DNA from 2 places in the Planococcus dechangensis genome. Region 1 is predicted to be linked to the other one. Evidence: riboswitches for the same ligand, from Rfam matches in the RefSeq annotation. Region 1 holds a riboswitch; the other holds the start of a gene.
What was found. Region 1 has a riboswitch for cyclic di-AMP ahead of ACFO5U_RS02730 (potassium channel family protein). Riboswitches for the same ligand answer to the same signal wherever they lie in the genome.
Positions count from the first base shown of each region.

Region 1 (4,430 bases):
TGTTAAAAAAATGAAAGGTGCCGTAACAAAATCAGACAAGAAATTTGCAAAAGAATTGTTAGAAGAAATCGGTTTAGAAAATAAGTTAAAAAAATTCCCCGACCAGCTCTCTGGCGGTGAACGTCAACGTACAGCAATCGCTCGTGCTTTCATGAATGATCCGAATATTATTCTAGCTGATGAGCCAACCGCTAGCCTTGATACGAACCGAGCTTTTGAAATAATTGAGCTTATTGCTAAAGAAGTAAAAACACGAAATAAAGCAGCCATCATGGTTACACATGATAAACGCATGCTAAAATACTGCGACAAGGTTTATCAAATGCAGGACGGGAATTTAATGCTATTAGATCATCCTTAATTGTGAGTCAATAAGATTCAAAGAGGTATTTGACAATGTTAATCCACTGTTTTTGACTGGTAGTTTATTTAAGGAAGTGAATCCGCAACTATTGATTCACTTCCTTTTTCGAGTTCAAAAGTATAAATAAGTGAACGAAAGGCGGAGAATTATGAGTTCTTTAGATAAAATGTGGGTCTCTTTTTTGGGAATAGGTTTTTTAATAATATCCATGCAACTGATTTATCTGAGCAGATATAAAATACAAAGCGGCCTCTTAAAGTTTGTTTTTGCATTGATAGCATATATCCTATTAATTCTTGGTTTCTTGATCATGGTCTACCTGATTATGACTGGTCCAACTCCTTGGACTTAGCATGATGAAAAATGGGAGTAAGAACGGATGCAATCATAACCTCACTTAAATAACGAAATTAAAACAAATATTTTTTTCAAAGTATGCGATAAAGCAAGCTAAATAGTGTTGAAGAAAAGACGTTTACCTGAATTTCTGAGAAATGCTTGAATATGGTGTGAAAGGTCGCCCTGCAATAGAATGGATTATTGATGCAGATTAAATAAAATTGAATAGAATTAAGATTGATAGATGAACAAAATGATTACTCGAACAATGAAAAATGCATTTAATCATAATTAATGGTCGATTCAAATAGCGATTATAGATAACTGTTTTTTCTTAGTAGTACTATTTTTAATATTGAGAGGCGGCAATTAAAATAGATACATTTAAAAAAATATTAGCTATTTTTTTCCTTCTATATGTTATAGGAGTAATGGGCAACTTGATTATATATAAACAACTTGAAAAGACTACTTACTCCGAAGAAGCACATTTTAAAGAGAAGGTTACGGATATTACAATTGAAGCTAACAACGAAACAATAGAAATTGTTTCGACAAAAGATTTAGAAGTAAAAGTAGAACTTACTGGTTCCATTACAAAGGAAATTGATAAAAGGATCTCTGTAAATGTTAAGGATGGCCAGTTAACTGTTCTAACTGCAAAAGATGAAAAGTTGTACAACGGCAGCTTTTTTCGTGAGCCGTTGGGTTTAATCATCTATTTACCTGAAAAACGCTATAATTCGCTTCTCGTTAGAATAAATCAGGGAAGCGTCCAAGTCGGAAAAATAGAAGTTAAGAAGGTTAGGATGAATTCTGGGAGTGGAAATGTGGACTTGAAAAAGATTAAGGCCAAAAGTATTATTATCGAATCAGACCACGGAAAAGTTAATATAACTAAAGAGGATGGAGATATTTAATAAAAAGGTATTACAAGTTAACATATGACGAATTATCGGAAGAGCCTTCTTGACGAGGCTTTTCTTTTTTCTTTTTACGATAAATATATACGTTGCAATTCAGTTTAAAAGAATTGCTGATCCAATTTTAAAGGAATTAAGACAATCAACGTATTAAACACTGGCTTATTAATATCTTAGTTTGTCATTTGAGGTATTAGAAGTGATGATTTTAACAACCTCTAGCAAAATATAAAAGAAGTATTGACAATGATTCGGTGCAAGCGTAGTTTTAAATTTAGTCAAGAATATACGTATCGTTGCCTTTAAATCGCTGAATCAGAAAATGACCGGGGGAACCACTACTGGCAGGCTTTTTGCCTTGGGGTGAATCTTGCTTTAAGTAAGACGGGATACTCTCAATTCCGAATCCGACAGCTCACCTCGGAAGCGTTCAAAGAAATTAGAGGGAAAGGTCTAAGCTCCTGCTAAAGACCACTTTATTTGATGTGGTCTTTTTTAATTTGTTCGATAGAAAAGAGGATGGGACTTGAAAAAACAATTTGTGGTGATTGGACTCGGAAGATTTGGCAGCAGCATCTGTAAAGAGTTGTTTCACATGGGGCATGAAGTGCTGGCGATCGATTCAGCACCAGACCGTGTGGATCAAGTAAGAAAATATGCTTCACATTCAGCCGTAGCGAATGCAATGGATGAAAAAAACCTGAAAGAACTCGGGGTGCGGAATTTTGAACATGCCGTCGTTGCCATCGGTGACGATTTACAAACAAGTGTGTTATGTACCTTAATGCTTAAAGAGCTTGGCATGCCCATTGTTTGGGTGAAAGCTAAAAACTTGCAACACCAGTTGATTCTTGAAAAAGTGGGGGCAGACCGGGTCATTCAACCTGAATACGAGATGGGCATTCGGGTGGCGCACCACATGGATTCTGAGAAAGTAGTGGATTATATTGATCTTTCAGCCGACTACAGCATCATCGAATTGGTCGCTTCCTCTAAAATAGACCAGAAAACCTTATTGGAATTGGATATTCGAGCTAAATATAAATGTACCATTTTAGCTATCAAACGCGGGGAAACAGTGAATGTGGCACCGATGTCCGAAGATTTGATACGGCTCGGGGATATAGTGGTGGTCATGGGACATCGTACGGATTTGAAACGTTTTGAGGAAAAAGGAATTTAACCTGATGACAGAGAGTGCAGCATAAGCAGCATCGAATAAGCTAGGAGAATGGAGTTAGCATCTTGAAATTTTTCAATCTATTTACCAATTGGGGGCATTTATCTGCGATTCGTTTAATCGTTCTTTACTACGTGTTGGCAGTACTTTTTTCCTTCACTTTGTTAAGTCTTCCTTTTTTTCATCAAGAGGGAGTGGAGTTAACGTTCATCGATTTATTGTTCACGACTGTAAGCGCCATCAGTGTAACCGGTCTTGTGGTGGTTTCCACCGCAGATACCTTCAATACAGCTGGCATCATCGCTCTGACTTTTGTGTTGCAGTTTGGCGGTATCGGGATTATGACACTAGGTACCTTCATTTGGGTTATTTTTGGTAAGCGCATCGGGTTACGTGAACGTCAGTTGATTCAAATCGATCAAAACCAGTCCTCAATGTCTGGCCTGGTAAAACTATTGCTAAAAATCTTAAAAACTATTTTATTCATTGAACTCATCGGCACGATCATTTTAAGCATTTATTTCCTGAACTATTTTGATACTTGGCAAGAAGCACTTCTTCAAGGTTATTTTGGGGCAATCAGCGCCACCACTAATGCAGGGTTTGATATCACCGGCGATTCGCTGGTGCCATTTGCAAATGATTATTTTGTGCAGACTGTTAATATTACCTTATTAATTCTCGGTGCCATTGGTTTTCCAGTGTTAATTGAACTACAGGATTTTCTTAAAGGGGATGCGAAAAGAGGCAAACGAAGCAATAGCTTTTCCCTCTTTACCAAATTGACGGTGACCACGTTCTTTATCTTGATCGCAGTTGGCGCCATCGCCATGCTAGTCTTGGAACAGGGAAAGTTTCTGGCGGATAAATCTTGGCACGAACAGATTTTCTTCAGTTTATTTCAATCGGTGACCACCCGAAACGGGGGGCTCGCCACGATGGACGTCAGTGAACTGTCCGATCCGACCTTGATCCTGTTTTGTGCATTGATGTTCATTGGTGCTTCTCCAAGCAGCGTGGGTGGGGGCATTCGAACGACTACTTTTGCCATTATGATTTTGGCTATTTATAATTTCGCCAAAGGAAGGTCAGCGGTAAAGGTCTTTGGGCGAGAGCTAGATACGGATGATATCATCCGTTCCTTTATCGTCATTACCACGGCGGCCATGCTCTGTACGACAGCCGTGATTGCTTTGACTTATCTTGAACCATTTCCGATCCTTCCGATAGTGTTCGAAGTATCTTCGGCGTTTGGAACTACAGGCCTTTCAATGGGAATCACGGCAGACTTGAGTACAGCCGGCAAATGTATCGTCATCTTTTTAATGTTTGTTGGCCGTATTGGAATTTTTTCCTTCCTATTTATTATTCGTGGAAAGGTTACGAAAGACGCTTACCGCTATCCAAAGGAAAAAGTGATTATTGGCTGATTCTAAGTTAAATACGTTGTAAAAGGCTCGAATTTCCTATTTCTTAAACAAAGTTACTAGTATGGGATAAGGTGAAACATGTTATATCTTAAGAAGCCAGCTTTCGTAGAGATTTTCAAGAGTTGTTCATGGCAAGCAGACAAAAATTGAAATGTTTTTCTTCAAGTCAGTTAACACATGAGGGATTATCGGAA
Region 1 covers NZ_JBHSGL010000004.1:6,044-10,473, reverse strand. The annotation lists gene ACFO5U_RS02745 (ABC transporter ATP-binding protein) at 1-361, shown strand, start outside; gene ACFO5U_RS02740 (DUF2768 domain-containing protein) at 513-716, shown strand; gene ACFO5U_RS02735 (DUF4097 family beta strand repeat-containing protein) at 1,144-1,623, shown strand; cyclic di-AMP (ydaO/yuaA leader) riboswitch at 1,925-2,070, shown strand; gene ACFO5U_RS02730 (potassium channel family protein) at 2,153-2,809, shown strand; gene ACFO5U_RS02725 (TrkH family potassium uptake protein) at 2,872-4,236, shown strand.

Region 2 (4,430 bases), on a different contig from region 1:
AAACAAAACAAAATTTAACCGATGCTTTCTGGGACATCTATTGCAATAAACGAATCGAAAAAATAACGATTAAGGAAGTCACCGTGAAGGCGGGATATAACCGTTCCACTTTCTATGAATACTTTACCGATGTGTATGATGTTTTAGAGCAGCTGGAAGACACCTTAATTTCCAAGCTTCAGGAACTCCCCGTGCAACAGCTGTCGTCGACCGATTCTGCCTTTTCATTTGAAGCGCTGATCAATGTGTATGTGCAACATAGCAAATACCTCGCCGTCTTACTTGGTGATCACGGAGACCCGGCTTTTCAAGCCAAAACCAAACGCAGCATGAAACCTTTGATGAAAGAGGTGTTATTGAAACAAGGGGCAAAAGACGATTTCGAACTGGACTATACCCTGGAATATGCCTTGTCGGCGATGATTGGCGTATTGAGCTATTGGTTTAACCAAGAGCATGCACCGCCGCTTGAAAATCTGATGGAGTTATTGGGACGGCTTTCAACTGAAGGGGTGATGAAGAATCCCGATGGTCGATAAAAGCTTTTGTTGTTGAGCCGTTTCAGCAAAAATGAGGCATGAAAAAAAGCAGCACCGCAGAAACAGATCTGCGGTGCTGCTTTATTGTGTAATTGGCTGGTATAAGATTCACCCTGTAAAGACATCGCCTTTCGGGTGGCTGACCGGTTCCCGATGTTGGCGTGCCAGTGCAAACGCCAAGGTGACCGGGCCGATGCGGCCGATAAACATGAGCGCCATGATGACCAGCTTGCCGACGCTGGATAATTCACCGGTCAAGCCCATCGACAAACCGACGGTCCCAAAAGCGGAAAACGCTTCGAAGATGATCCATTCGAATGGCGCACTTTCGGTATAACTCAAAATGAGGATCCCGATAAAGATGGCAGACATGCTGATGAAGACAATCGCCAGTGAACGTTCCAGCAAGTGGGAAGGAATAGCGCGTTTAAAGATGACGGCTTCTTTTTTTCCGTTAAGGTGAGCAGCGACCACCAATAGGATGACAAAAAAAGTGGTCAGCTTGATGCCGCTCCCGGTCGAGGCGCTGCCCGCACCGATGAACATCAATAAAGTAATGAGCACGATAGAGCCGGTTTCCATACTGCCGATATCCAGTGAATTGAATCCCGCAGTCCGCGGCGTCACCGCTTGGAAATACGAAGCCCATAGCTTGTCGCCAAGAGTCAGCGAGCCGAGCGTCTGCATATTGCTGTATTCCGAAACGAACAGGAACAACATGGCGATTATATTGACGACGAGTGTTCCGACCAGCATGATTTTGGAATGCAGCGACAAGTGGCGAAAGTCCTTGGTGGTCCACATATCATATAAGACGGTAAATCCGATGCCGCCGGTGATGAATAATAAGGTGATGATGATATTGACGGTTGGATCGCCGACATAGCCCATCAAGGAATCATCCCACAATGAAAATCCTGCATTATTGAAGGCAGACACCGAATGAAAGATGCTAGTGTAAAGTCCGACTCCCCAGCCGTGCTCCGGGACCCAACGGATGGCTAAGAACACGGCCGCCAAAAATTCAATGGCAAACGTGAAGATGAAAATGGTGCGGACAAGGCGGATCATGCCGCCCAGAGAGTATTGGTTAAACGACTGCTGAATCAAGATTCGGCCCCTCAAGCCGATTTTCTTCCCTAGAAGCATGACGATCAAAACAGCGAAAGTCATCAATCCGAGCCCGCCGATCTGCATGAGCACCATAATGACGGTTTGGCCGAATAAAGTGAAATCATTTCCCGTACTGAGCACCACCAGTCCCGTCACCGTAGTAGCGGAAGTGGCAGTAAACAAGGCATCAAGAAAAGAAATTGGATCAACCGTCGAAATGGGCAAATACAGCAAAACTGCGCCGAACAAAATAGTAATCAGAAAGGTGATGGACAGTACTTGCGGTGGAGATATATGGATTTTCTTAAGCAAATAGGATTTTTTCATCTTATAGGCCCACTCGATCAAAGCGGTGAATGCTTTTCTTGGTGCCGAGTACAGTAAGGATATCCCCGGCTTGCAATGTATCTGCTGGCATCGGAGAGATATTCAGTTGTTCACCTCGTTTGATGGCCAGCACCGTCACGCCAAACTTGGGGCGGATGTTCAATTCATTTAATGATTTATCATTTACTTTGGGAGTAGCCAGCAATTCCGTAATGCTATAGTCGGCAGAAAGGTTAATCGAGTCGACAATTTTCTGTGAGCCTAAAGTTTCGGCGATCTTTTTTCCCATCTCAATCTCGGGTTGCAGTACTTGTTCGACCCCGATTTTCATCAGCACTTTTTGGTGATAACGGTTTTGCGCTTTGACATAGATTTTGGGGATTTCCAGGTCTTTCAAGATTAGCGTTGTCAGTATGCTAGTCTGGATATCTTCGCCGATTGCGACAATGACATGTTCGAAATTGGTAACGCCTGAACTTTTCAATGCGCGCTCGCTTGTCGAATCCAATTGAAGGGCGTGTGAGGCGAATTCCGCATATTCCGCGACTTTTTTCTCGTCCAGATCAATTGCGAGTACATCATGTCCCATTTGGTGCAGTTCTTTACAGACGCTTCCTCCGAATCTACCTAATCCGATCACTGCAAACTGCTTCTTCTTCCATCCCATCTGTTCTTCCACTCTTTTCCGTTAAAATTGAGCACAAAAAAACCATTTCAAAGAAACGGTCTGAGATAGACCTTTTCTCTCTTTTCTACGCTTACGGAGTTAGCTGCCGGATTAGGGATGGAGAGTACCCCTTCTTCAAATTGAAGATTCACCCCGAGATCATATTGCGATCAAATTGGTTCCCCCGTACAGAATTTCATTCTGTCTCAGCGATATTAAAAGGTGGATTCTGTTGTACAAGCTAAAATATACGCTTCTATTCGAAGAAGTCAATAGCATTTCATCACCTGTAATAAAAGATAAAAGGCTTTCTTCCAGCATAATCTCCTGGAAGAAAGCCTTTATACCATTTTTATTTTGAAAGATTTAATGCTTCTTTCGAGACGTAGAAATCTTTTCCGTTGTAGACGGTGACTCCTTTAAGTGTCTTTTCGGATATCTTATTGTTCTTGGTGATGTGGGCGATGTTTTTATTGATCGGTAATTCGATGCTGATTTTGTTCTTTTCCGCGATAAAGACCGGATTGTTGGCATCCGTTACATCGATGCGTGTCGAATAGCCTTTTTGTTCAAAAGCTTGTTTGGCATTGACGAACAACTCATCGCTTGTCTTTTTAAGGTCGAAATCCATGAACTTTGCCATCGTTTTAGCGATGTCGGTATTGTCTACAAGACCGGACGGTTTGCTCGGGCCGTATGCGTACAAGAAGACGTCCTCGCCGGTATGGCCGCTAGTGGAGTAGCCGATATTGGCACGCTGTGCAAGCATGTGGGCCATATCTGCCTGCAGTGATTTCGATTGCTTCAATTGATCCAGTTCTTGATCGGTTAAATCGTCCAAGCCATATAGCTCAGCAGCTTTTTTCATATTTGAGCGATCCGGCTTCAAGGATTTCAAGGCTCCTTCAACTGTCATCGTCGCTTTTTTCAGCGGATCGATATAAGTGGATACAGGAATTTCAGGGTAGTTGGAGTTGGTGTTTTCATTGCCCATAGTAATGCCGCTGTTGCCGTGGTCGCTGACGGCGATGACCATCGTATTGCCATCAGCTTTCGCGAAGTCGATGGCTTCTTTTACCGCGGCGTCAAAAGCGAGTACGTCGCTGATGATTCCGATGGTGTCATTGCCATGCGCTGCCCAGTCCACTTTGCTGCCTTCGACAAATAGGAAGAAGCCGTCTTCGTCTTTCGACAAGGTATCGATGCCTTTTTTCGTCATATCTGCAAGGGAAGGCTGCTCAGGATTCGTCGTTTCGCGGTCGAAATCATAGGCCAAAGCCGATGGGGCAAATGCTCCCCATAGTTTATCGGATGTCGAGTTCACTAACTCATCTTTCGATTCAACGAAGTCGTAGCCGTTTTCATCAATCACATCAAGCAAGTTTTCCCCATCGACACGTGCATTTTTAGCCGTTCCGGGAGCCAGTGATTGTTTTCCTCCACCAAGGACGACGTCGATGCCTTGATAGACTTGTTGCTCGGCGATGTCCTGGTAGTTGCTGCGGTGCGTCGCGTGTGCTGAGAATCCTGCAGGTGTGGCGTGTTGGATTTCGGAAGTGGAGATGATACCTGTCGCTTTGCCGAGCATTTGGGCGCCTTCGAGTACATTTGCAACCGGTTTATATGCGTCGGCCGGATCGACCGGGTCTTCACCAGGCGTGTTGACGAGTTCAGGGAGCAGGCCGATGACTTTGTCATTGGATTTATTGCCGGTGGCAAGTGCTGTCGCAGCAGGAGCCGAATCGGTGATGGCGGATTCCGCCGAATGGGTTTTCATGCCGCCG
Region 2 covers NZ_JBHSGL010000005.1:1,714,677-1,719,106, reverse strand. The annotation lists gene ACFO5U_RS11620 (TetR/AcrR family transcriptional regulator) at 1-539, shown strand, start outside; gene ACFO5U_RS11615 (TrkH family potassium uptake protein) at 648-1,979, opposite strand; gene ACFO5U_RS11610 (potassium channel family protein) at 1,981-2,646, opposite strand; cyclic di-AMP (ydaO/yuaA leader) riboswitch at 2,720-2,868, opposite strand; gene ACFO5U_RS11605 (alkaline phosphatase) at 2,999-4,430, opposite strand, start outside.
Region 2: another riboswitch for cyclic di-AMP. It lies ahead of ACFO5U_RS11610 (potassium channel family protein); the one in region 1 lies ahead of ACFO5U_RS02730 (potassium channel family protein).